3 regions of the Arthrobacter sp. TJ-58 genome follow, and region 3 is predicted to be linked to each of the others. Evidence: predicted binding sites of a transcription regulator. Region 3 holds the regulator's gene; each other region holds the start of a gene.
The links. The regulator HrcA, encoded in region 3, represses chaperone genes, less so after heat shock. The targets are predictions, from matches to a motif close to TTNGCACTCGNNNNNNNCGAGTGCNAA.
Positions count from the first base shown of each region.

Region 1: groES (co-chaperone GroES) is a predicted target of HrcA. The motif match lies at 1,937-1,963, and genes of this name have one in related genera.
Region 2: groL (chaperonin GroEL) is a predicted target of HrcA. The motif match lies at 1,876-1,902, and genes of this name have one in related genera.

Region 1 covers NZ_JBZCNM010000002.1:520,450-523,694, reverse strand. Annotated here, with positions in the region: gene groL (chaperonin GroEL) at 1-1,422, opposite strand, end outside; gene groES (co-chaperone GroES) at 1,503-1,799, opposite strand; gene AC4D2W_RS08670 (siderophore ABC transporter substrate-binding protein) at 2,162-3,112, shown strand; gene AC4D2W_RS08665 (ABC transporter permease) at 3,175-3,245, shown strand, end outside.
Region 2 covers NZ_JBZCNM010000005.1:53,008-56,252, reverse strand. Annotated here, with positions in the region: gene groL (chaperonin GroEL) at 79-1,716, opposite strand; gene AC4D2W_RS14765 (cold-shock protein) at 2,068-2,271, opposite strand; gene AC4D2W_RS14760 (LytR C-terminal domain-containing protein) at 2,483-3,088, opposite strand; gene AC4D2W_RS14755 (DUF3263 domain-containing protein) at 3,127-3,245, opposite strand, start outside.
Region 3 covers NZ_JBZCNM010000001.1:920,187-923,431, forward strand. Annotated here, with positions in the region: gene AC4D2W_RS04205 (16S rRNA (uracil(1498)-N(3))-methyltransferase) at 1-148, opposite strand, end outside; gene dnaJ (molecular chaperone DnaJ) at 150-1,295, opposite strand; gene hrcA (heat-inducible transcriptional repressor HrcA) at 1,430-2,443, opposite strand; gene AC4D2W_RS04220 (DUF3097 domain-containing protein) at 2,645-3,245, shown strand, end outside.

The sequences.
Region 1 (3,245 bases), on a different contig from region 3:
GACCTCGAGGTCGGTGACCTTGGCGACAACAACCATGCCTTCGGCACCGGCATTTTCGGCGATCCAGCGCAGCGGCTGTGCCAGGGCGCGGCGCACCAGGCCCACTGCAGTGGCGGCGTCGCCCTCAAGCTTGAGGACCTCGGGATCGGTGTCCAGGGCCTTGGCAGCGTGGACCAGCGCGGAACCGCCGCCGGCCACAATGCCCTCTTCCAGGGCAGCACGCGTCGAGGACACAGCGTCTTCGATGCGGTGCTTCTTTTCCTTCAGCTCAACCTCGGTGGCTGCGCCAACCTTGATTACGCCGATGCCGCCGGAAAGCTTGGCCAGGCGTTCCTGCAGCTTTTCGCGGTCCCAATCGGAGTCCGTGCGTTCGATTTCGGCACGGATCTGGGCGACGCGGTCCGCGACGTCGGATTCCGAGCCGGTTCCGTCAACAATGGTGGTGCTGTCCTTGGTGACCGTGATGCGGCGGGCGGAGCCCAGCACCTCCAGGCCAACCTGGTCCAGCTTCAGGCCCAGGTCCGGGGAGACAACCTGCGCACCCGTGAGGGTGGCGATGTCCTGCATCATGGCCTTGCGGCGGTCACCGAAACCGGGAGCCTTGACGGCAACCACGTTCAGGGTGCCGCGGATCTTGTTGACCACCAGGGTCGACAGGGCTTCGCCTTCGATGTCTTCGGCAATGATGAACAGCGGCTTGGAGGCCTGCAGCGCCTTTTCCAGCAGCGGCAGGAATTCGGCCACGGAGGAAATCTTGCCGGAGTTGATCAGGATCAGCGCGTCTTCGAGGACGGCTTCCTGGCGTTCCGGATCGGTCACGAAGTACGGGGACAGGTAACCCTTGTCGAACTGCATGCCCTCGGTGATGACCAGTTCGGTCTGCGTCGAGGAGGATTCCTCGATGGTGATGACGCCGTCCTTGCCGACGGTGTCAAAAGCCTTGGCCAGCAGCTCGCCGATCTCCATGCTCTGCGCGGAGATGGCAGCGACGTGCGCAACCTGGTTGCCTTCAACTTCCTTGGCGTTTTCCAGCAGGCGTGCGGCCACTGCTTCCACAGCGGTCTCCATGCCGCGCTTGAGCTGGCCCGGAGCTGCGCCTGCAGCAACGTTGCGCAGGCCTTCCTTGACCAGGGCCTGGGCCAGGACGGTGGCCGTGGTGGTGCCGTCGCCGGCAACATCGTTGGTCTTGGTGGCGACTTCCTTGGCCAGCTGGGCGCCGAGGTTCTCGTACGGATCATCCAGCTCAACTTCACGGGCAATGGTCACGCCGTCGTTCGTGATGGTGGGAGCGCCCCAGGTCTTGGCGAGCACTACGTTGCGGCCGCGCGGGCCGAGGGTCACCTTGACGGTGTTGGCCAGCTTGTCGACGCCGGCCTCCAGCGAGCGGCGGGCGGAGTCGTTGAACTCCAATTGCTTTGCCATGTGTGTGTCCTTTCCGACAGCTACATCTGCACCTGCATCAGAAAACCCCGGCCAGATTGGCCGGGGCTTCCCTTTTTCAACTACTTAACGACGATGGCCAGCACGTCGCGGGCGGACAGCACCAGGTACTCCTGGCCGCCGTGCTTGACTTCAGTTCCGCCGTACTTGGAGTAGATGACAACGTCACCTTCGGAAACATCCACGGGGACGCGGTTGCCGTTGTCATCAACGCGGCCGGGGCCTACTGCAACAACTTCGCCCTCCTGGGGCTTTTCCTTTGCAGTGTCCGGGATGACGAGGCCGGAAGCAGTGGTCTGCTCGGCTTCGAGGGGGCGGACAACAATGCGATCCTCAAGGGGCTTAATCGAGACCGACACTCGGGCTCTCCTTTGCGTAGTTACTAACGGATGGGGACCGTCGGTGGGCGCTGGCCGTCGTCGCGGTGCCGGTTGGCGCTTCCCTCGGGAATTAGCACCCTCCCTAGGAGAGTGCTAGGTCCGACTTTATGCAAGGGCTGGCACTCGGTCAAGGCGAGTGCCAATTTTCGCGGCATTCAGTGCCGCGGGGAGAATATGCGTTACCTCATGAGATGCCAAAGTTGCTTAGGCTGTCCTAACAAGGTAGTTTTCAAAGGCGCGCAGAATTAGCAAATGTTTTTGTGTCCTAATGAAAATATCTGTCCTATTGGTGGGGTTCCCCACCGGGCCGGACGATCGACCCAAGCAGTTGGAGCCCTACCGTGAAAACTCCCACCAAGTCCCGCCTTGTTGCCGGGACCGTATTTGCTTCCCTTCTTGCGCTGAGCGCCTGCGGATCGGAAACCGAAGCCTCGGCGGATGCCTCGGCCGAGCCGTCCATGATCACCGTGGAGCACGCCCAGGGCAGCACCGAGGTTCCGGTCAATCCTGAAACCGTGTACACCTTTGACCTGGGTGCGCTGGACACCATGGATGCCCTCGACGTCGATGTCGACGGTGTCCCTGCCGCCACGTATCCCGAAAGCCTCTCCAAGTACGCCGGAGACGAGTACGCGAAGATCGGCAGCATGAAGGAGCCGGACTTCGAAGCCATCAGCGAAGGCGACCCCGACCTGATCATCATCTCCGGCCGTGTTGCGGGCTCCTATGAGGAACTCAGCAAGATTGCCCCCACCATCGACCTCAGCGTGGACGCTGCGGATTCCATCAATTCCTTCAAGGAAGCGGCAGGCACCCTGGGCCGCATCTTCGAGAAGGAAGACACGGTTGAGGAAAAGCTCGCCGCGATCGACAAGCGCATCGAGGAAACCAAACCCGTTGCAGCGGAGGCCGGCACCGGCCTGATCGTCATGACCAGCGGCGGTGAAATGACCGCCTACGGCGCCGGTTCCCGCTTCGGCATCATCCACGACGTCCTCGGTGTAACACCGGTGGCCGACATCAAGCACGAGGGCTCCCACGGCGAGTCCATCACCGCGGAATTCATTGCCAGCCAGAATCCCGACCACCTGTTTGTGATTGACCGCGACGTCGCCGTGGGCCAGAGCGGCGAGGCCGCTTCCGCCGTGATGAGCAATGAGCTCGTGGACGGCACCAAGGCCGCGAAGAACGGCAACATCACGATGCTGGATGCCTCCAGCTGGTACCTCGTCGGATACGGGCTGAACAACGTGGACAGCATGGTTTCCACCGTTCAGGACGCCGTCTCCTAACCCTCTCTCACCGTTTGGGTTCCGGCGCCGGAGCCGGAACCCAAACGAGACCGGACAGAATTATGAGCGCCGCCGCCGTGCCCGCCCCCAGCCAGGTTCCTCCCCCGGCACCGCTTCCACCCTCCGCCGCCGT
Region 2 (3,245 bases), on a different contig from region 3:
AACGCTAAAAGGCGCGGCACCTCAAAGGTGCCGCGCCTTTTAGCTGGCTAGCTGGGCCTTGCGGATCAGCAGTGGGGGCTAGAAGCCGCCCATACCGCCCATGCCGCCCATTTCATCGCCGCCGCCCATGGCCGGTGCAGCCTTTTCAGGCTTGTCGGCAACCACTGCTTCGGTGGTCAGGAACAGACCGGCGATGGAAGCCGCGTTCTGCAGGGCAGAGCGGGTTACCTTTACCGGGTCGTTGACGCCGGCGGCCAGCAGGTCTTCGTACTCGCCGGTTGCAGCGTTCAGACCCCAGCCCTCGGGCAGGCCGCGGACCTTGTCGACAACAACGCCCGGCTCCATGCCGGCGTTGAACGCGATCTGCTTCAGCGGAGCGTCGATGGCAACGCGCACAATGTTTGCGCCCGTTGCTTCGTCGCCCTCAAGGGTCAGGTTGGCGAAAGCCTTCAGGCCGGCCTGGATGAGGGCAACGCCGCCACCGGCGACAATGCCTTCTTCAACGGCTGCCTTGGCGTTGCGGACAGCGTCCTCAATGCGGTGCTTGCGCTCCTTGAGCTCAACCTCGGTGGCTGCGCCGGCCTTGATGACTGCAACGCCGCCGGCCAGCTTGGCCAGGCGTTCCTGCAGCTTCTCACGGTCGTAATCGGAATCGGAGTTCTCGATCTCGGCACGGATCTGGTTGACGCGGCCCGCGATTTCCTCGGCGTCGCCGGCGCCTTCCACGATGGTGGTCTCGTCCTTGGTGACAACAACCTTGCGGGCCTTGCCCAGCAGGTCGAGCGTGGCATTTTCCAGCTTCAGGCCGACTTCCTCGGCGATGACCTGGCCACCGGTGAGGATGGCGATGTCTGCCAGCTGGGCCTTGCGGCGGTCGCCGAAGCCCGGAGCCTTGACGGCAACGGACTTGAAGGTGCCGCGGATCTTGTTGACAACCAGGGTTGCCAGGGCTTCGCCCTCAACGTCTTCGGCGATGATCAGCAGCGGCTTGCCGGACTGCATGACCTTCTCGAGGACGGCAACGAGATCCTTGACGTTGGAGATCTTCGAGTTGACGATCAGGATGTACGGATCTTCCAGGACTGCTTCCTGACGCTCGGCGTCAGTCACGAAGTAGCCGGAGATGTAACCCTTGTCGAAGCGCATACCTTCGGTGAGCTCAAGCTCAAGACCGAAGGTGTTGGACTCCTCGACGGTGATGACGCCTTCCTTGCCCACCTTGTCCAAGGCTTCGGCGATGAGATCACCGATCTGCTGGTCGCCGGCGGAGATGGAAGCCGTGGCAGCAATCTGCTCCTTGGTCTCAATTTCCTTGGCGGAGGCCAGGAGCTCGGCCGTAACAGCCTCGACGGCCTTCTCAATGCCGCGCTTCAGGCTCAGCGGGTCAGCGCCGGCAGCAACGTTGCGCAGGCCTTCCTTGACCAGTGCCTGGGCGAGGACGGTAGCCGTGGTGGTACCGTCACCGGCAACATCGTCAGTCTTCTTGGCAACTTCCTTGACCAGCTCTGCGCCGATCTTTTCGTAGGGATCGTCGAGCTCGATCTCCTTGGCGATGGAAACGCCGTCGTTCGTGATGGTGGGGGCGCCCCACTTCTTCTCAAGGACCACGTTGCGGCCGCGGGGGCCCAAGGTGACCTTTACGGCGTCAGCGAGGATATTCAACCCGCGCTCGAGGCCGCGGCGTGCCTCTTCGTCAAATGCAATGATCTTGGCCATAACGGCTTTCGTCCTTCCGGAACAGTCATGCTGGGTGCTTAGATGTTGCATTCCAGACTGCGGTGCCCGCGACGGACGGGCCTGTGCGCGCGATCTCTTTTACGCGTACCCAGGCCCTCACCTCAGTGGCTTGCTCTTTCACTCAACGCCGACCGCTTTTTAGCAGTCATCCGGCAAGAGTGCTAAGTCAATAATTAGCACTCCCTCACACTGAGTGCAAGCGATCACGGCTTCGCGCTGTGTCCCTCACGCTCATCTGCAACCCGGAGCACAGGCAGGGGCACGCCAAACGGCGGCGGGCCATGCAGAGGGGGCCGCCGCCGCTTTGCCCGCCGGACGGCGGACGCTCGCCTACACTGCGCGGACGTCTTCCGCCTGCGGGCCCTTCTGCCCCTCACCAATCTCAAACTGCACCCGCTGGCCCTCTTCCAGGGTGCGGTAACCGGACGCCTGGATCGCGGACCAGTGGACGAATACGTCCGTTTGAGCCTCATCCACGGTGATGAACCCGTAGCCCTTTTCTCCGTTGAACCATTTGACGATCCCCTGCGCCATGCTCTTTCTCCCGCCTTGTTGCGAACGTGCCTTCCGCCAGGCTGCCCGTGGCGGAACGGGCCGGCACACAGCCGGTCCGGCGGACAGCGGATTTCCCCTGCTCGATTGGGACCGGGCGCGGCACGGCTGGCACTCACTGTAGCCAGCAGAAAACGGGTCGCGGACCGGGATGGGCGATCGTTATGCAGTTTTTACGAAAAGAGAGTTGTTCCTACTGGAATCCCGGACCGGCCACCACGGTGACCAGGTCAAATTCCGCGGATTCAGAGAGTGCGGGGATCTCCAGGAGCCGGGACAGCTCCTGGGCACCGGCCAGCTGGTCCGCGCCGTTGTAGAAAATGACCGATCCCTGAAGCGGCTGTCCGCTCCACACGGCGATCTCTTCGGCGGTCCAGCCGTCTGCTGCGATCCGGCCGGAAACGATGGAGCCCACCCCGGGAATGCCGGTTCCGTTCAGCACCACCACGGGCTGACTGCGGTCCACCCCGTCCGAGGCCTCCGGGGAAGCCGGAGATTCACTCGGGGAGGCACCGGCGGAGGTATCGGGTTCCTCCGACGGCTCGGGCTCTGAAGCCGGCGCTGAAGCTTGTGCCGCTGCCGCCGGATCTCCGGCCGGCCCTGCGGCGTCGTCCGCCCCGATGCCAAGCCGGGGAAGGACAAAATAGGCGGCGAGGCCCAATACCAGGGCAAGCACCCCCACGGTAATGATCAAGCCAAGTCCGCGGGACCGTGCGGGGATCAGCCGTTCCCGGTGGACGCCCTGGCGCGATGATGTCTCGGGAACCTTGTCAAACTCATCCCGGGGATATGGGCTCATGGTGCGTATCAGTCCTTGGGTCTGCGGCGGCGACGGATTTAGACGTCAAAGCCTGAGCGACGGGCGGTGCGCGCACGCTGACGGGTTGTACGTAGTCTACGCAGTCTCTTGACGAGCATCGGATCGTGCGCGAGGGCGTCCTCGGTGTCGATGAGCG
Region 3 (3,245 bases):
CGCCGTCCACAATGTCCACCTGCTCGCCCCGGGCCAACCGCTTCACGGCTACGGCGTGGTGCGCCTCGGGTCCTTCGAGCACAAACACGGAGCCGGGCCCGGCGGAGCGGACAGCATCCGGTTCACCGAAGAAAATGGGATTGGTCATCTCAGTGGTTGCCGAGGCGGTCCCGGAGCCGGGCAAAGACGCCGGTTCCGTTTCCGGCCAGGCGGCCCTCTGCGTATTCCTCGCCGCGCAGTTGTGCCAGCTTGCGCAGCAGTTCCTCCTGCTCGCCGTCCAGCTTCTGCGGGGTTTCCACGTGCAGGTGGACCAGCAGGTCGCCGCGGCCGTAACCGCGCAGGTGCGTCACGCCGAGTCCCTTGAGGGTGGTGATCTCCCCTGACTGGGTGCCTGCCTTGACCGCAATCTCGCGGTCGCCGTCGAACGTTTCAAAATTGATGTTGGAGCCGAGGGCGGCCGCCGTCATCGGAACCGTCAAGGTGGCGTGCAGGTCATCGCCTTCACGGACAAACGTGGGATCGGCATTGACCCGGATTTCCACGTACAGATCGCCCTGGGGTCCGCCGGCCGTGCCGGCTTCACCCTGTCCGCCCAGCTGGATGCGGGTACCGGTGGCAACACCGGCGGGGATCTTGATGTTCAGGGTGCGGCGGCTGCGGACGCGGCCTTCGCCGGCACACTCGTGGCACGGGTCCGGAATGACCGTTCCGTAGCCCTGGCAGGATCCGCAGGGCGCGGTGGTCATGACCTGGCCGAGGATGGAGCGCACGGCGCGCTGCACCTGGCCGGTGCCGTGGCAGATGTCGCAGGTGCGCGGCGAGGTGCCCGGCTGGCAGCAGCTTCCGTCGCAGGTGGGGCAGGTGACGGCCGTGTCCACTTCGATCTTCTTGTTGGTGCCGAAAACGGCATCCTTCAGGTCGATGCGAACGTTGATCAGGGCGTCCTGGCCGCGGCGTGTGCGGGACGCCGGGCCCCGGCCGCCGCCGCCGGCTGCTCCGCCGAAGAACGTGTCGAAGATGTCCTGGAATCCGAAGCCCTGGCCGCCGAAGCCGGCGCCCCCGCCGCCGAAACCGTTGTCATTGCCGTTTTCGTTTCCGGTGGTGTCATAGATCCGGCGCTTCTGCGGGTCGGCGAGGACCTCATATGCGTGGGTGACGGCCTTGAACTCGTCCTGCGCTCCGGGAGCCGGGTTGACGTCCGGGTGCAGCTTGCGGGCAAGCTTCCGGTACGCCTTCTTGATTTCTTCTCCCGTGGCATCGCGTTCGACGCCAAGGACCTGGTAGTGATCGCTCACTCGTGCACATCGCTTCCTGTAATTGGCAGTATCCGCGTTCTCCGCGCCGCCCTCGATTCGAAGGCGTCCGCCGGCCGGTGCCGCCCGCTGGCGGCCGCAGCCGGTGTACTGCTGATGTATTCTCTAACGCTTTTCTAGTTGTTCAAGATCCGGGAAAGATAACGGGCCACGGCCCGGACCGTGGCCATGGTGTTGGGGTAGTCCATGCGCGTGGGGCCGAGCACCCCCACCTTTGCCGAAGCATCGGGTCCGTAACCCGTGGCAACCACCGATGCTTCGGAGAGGGAACCGTGCGGGTTCTCACGCCCGATCCGGACAGAGACACCCCGGGCGTCCTGCTCCATTTCCGACAACAACCGGAGCATGACGACTTGTTCCTCAAGTGCCTCCAGAATCGGACCGATTGTCAGGGGAAAGTCTACTGTGGAGCGCGCCAGGTTGGCGGTGCCGGCCATGACCATGCGGTCTTCGCGGTTGATTCCGGCCAGCTGTTCCAGGGCGTGGGCCAGCGCGGCGGCGTTGCGGCGCTTGCGGGCCGGAACCAGGGCCAGGCAGTCGGCCAGCTGGCCGGTGATGCGGGTCAGCGGGGTTCCGCCGAGCGTAGACAGGAAGTGCTGGCGCAGCTCCAGCAGGTCCGGCTCGGTGACCTGCTCCGGAACGGTGATGACGCGCTGCTCCACCCGACCGGTGGTGGAGATCAGGACCACCAGCACCTGCGCCGGGGCCAGGAGGACAAATTCGATGTGCCGGACCTGGGCGTTGCCCAGATGCGGATACTGCAGCACCGCCACCTGGTTGGTCAGCTGCGAAAGCAGCCGGACGGTCCGTTCCATGACGTCGTCAAGGTCTTCCGCACCCTCAAGCAGGGACTGAATGGCCCGGCGCTCAGCCGCAGACAGCGGCTTGACGTCTGAAATCTGGTCCACGAACAGGCGGTAGCCCTTGTCAGTGGGGATGCGGCCGGCCGAAGTGTGCGGCGCAACAATCAGGCCCTCTTCTTCAAGGGCGGCCATGTCATTGCGGATAGTGGCGCTGGAGACCCCCAGCTGATGGCGCTCCACCAGTGCCTTGGAACCCACCGGCTCGCGCGAATGGACGTAGTCCTCAACAATGGCCCGGAGCACCTCGAGTCTGCGTGGTTCACTCATGGTTTTCACTCCCTCGCTGACGGCCAACGGATTAGCACCACCGGATTAACATTGCACTGAAGAATGGCGGTTAGCACTCACCATGCTCAAGTGCTAAGTCTAATACGGATCGGCGGCGTTGCTAGCATTGAAGCTCCCGTGCCCGCGTCCGCGGAACGGACTCGGAAACCAGCCGGAGCACCCAGAGTGAGGACTACACCCGTGTCGAATTTTTCGTGGGGGCCGCAGGACATCAGCGCCCCGGCCCGGCGCGTGCTGCCCAAGGTGGGAGCCGAAATGGGCCTGGTGCTCGAGGACGTGCAGACCGGGTGGGTGGGCGCCGTCGTGCGGGTGGAGAAATCCGGCGGACTGCACCTGATGGTGCTGGAGGACCGCCGCGGCAAGACCAAGTCCTTTGAGCTGGGCTTCGGGTTCCTGCTCGACGGCGAGCCGGTGGAGGTGGTTCCCGCGGTGAAGGCCGCGGCGCCGGTATCGCGGCGGACGGCGTCGGGCTCGGTGCGGGTGGACAATGTGCGGGCGCGGACCGCTCGGGCCAGCCGCATCTGGGTGGAAGGAAAGCACGACGCCGAGCTGGTGGAAAAAGTATGGGGCGATGACCTGCGCGTGGAGGGAATCGTGGTTGAGCCGCTCCACGGCGTGGATGACCTGCAGGCCGCGGTCCGCGACTTTGCTCCGGGACCGGGCCGCCGGCTGGGGATCCTGGTGGATCACCTGGTGGCCGGCTCCAAGGAATCCCGGATTGCCGCCGAAGCCATGGCGGTTCCGGGTGCACGCGGCAACGTGCTGATTGTGGGCCACCCCT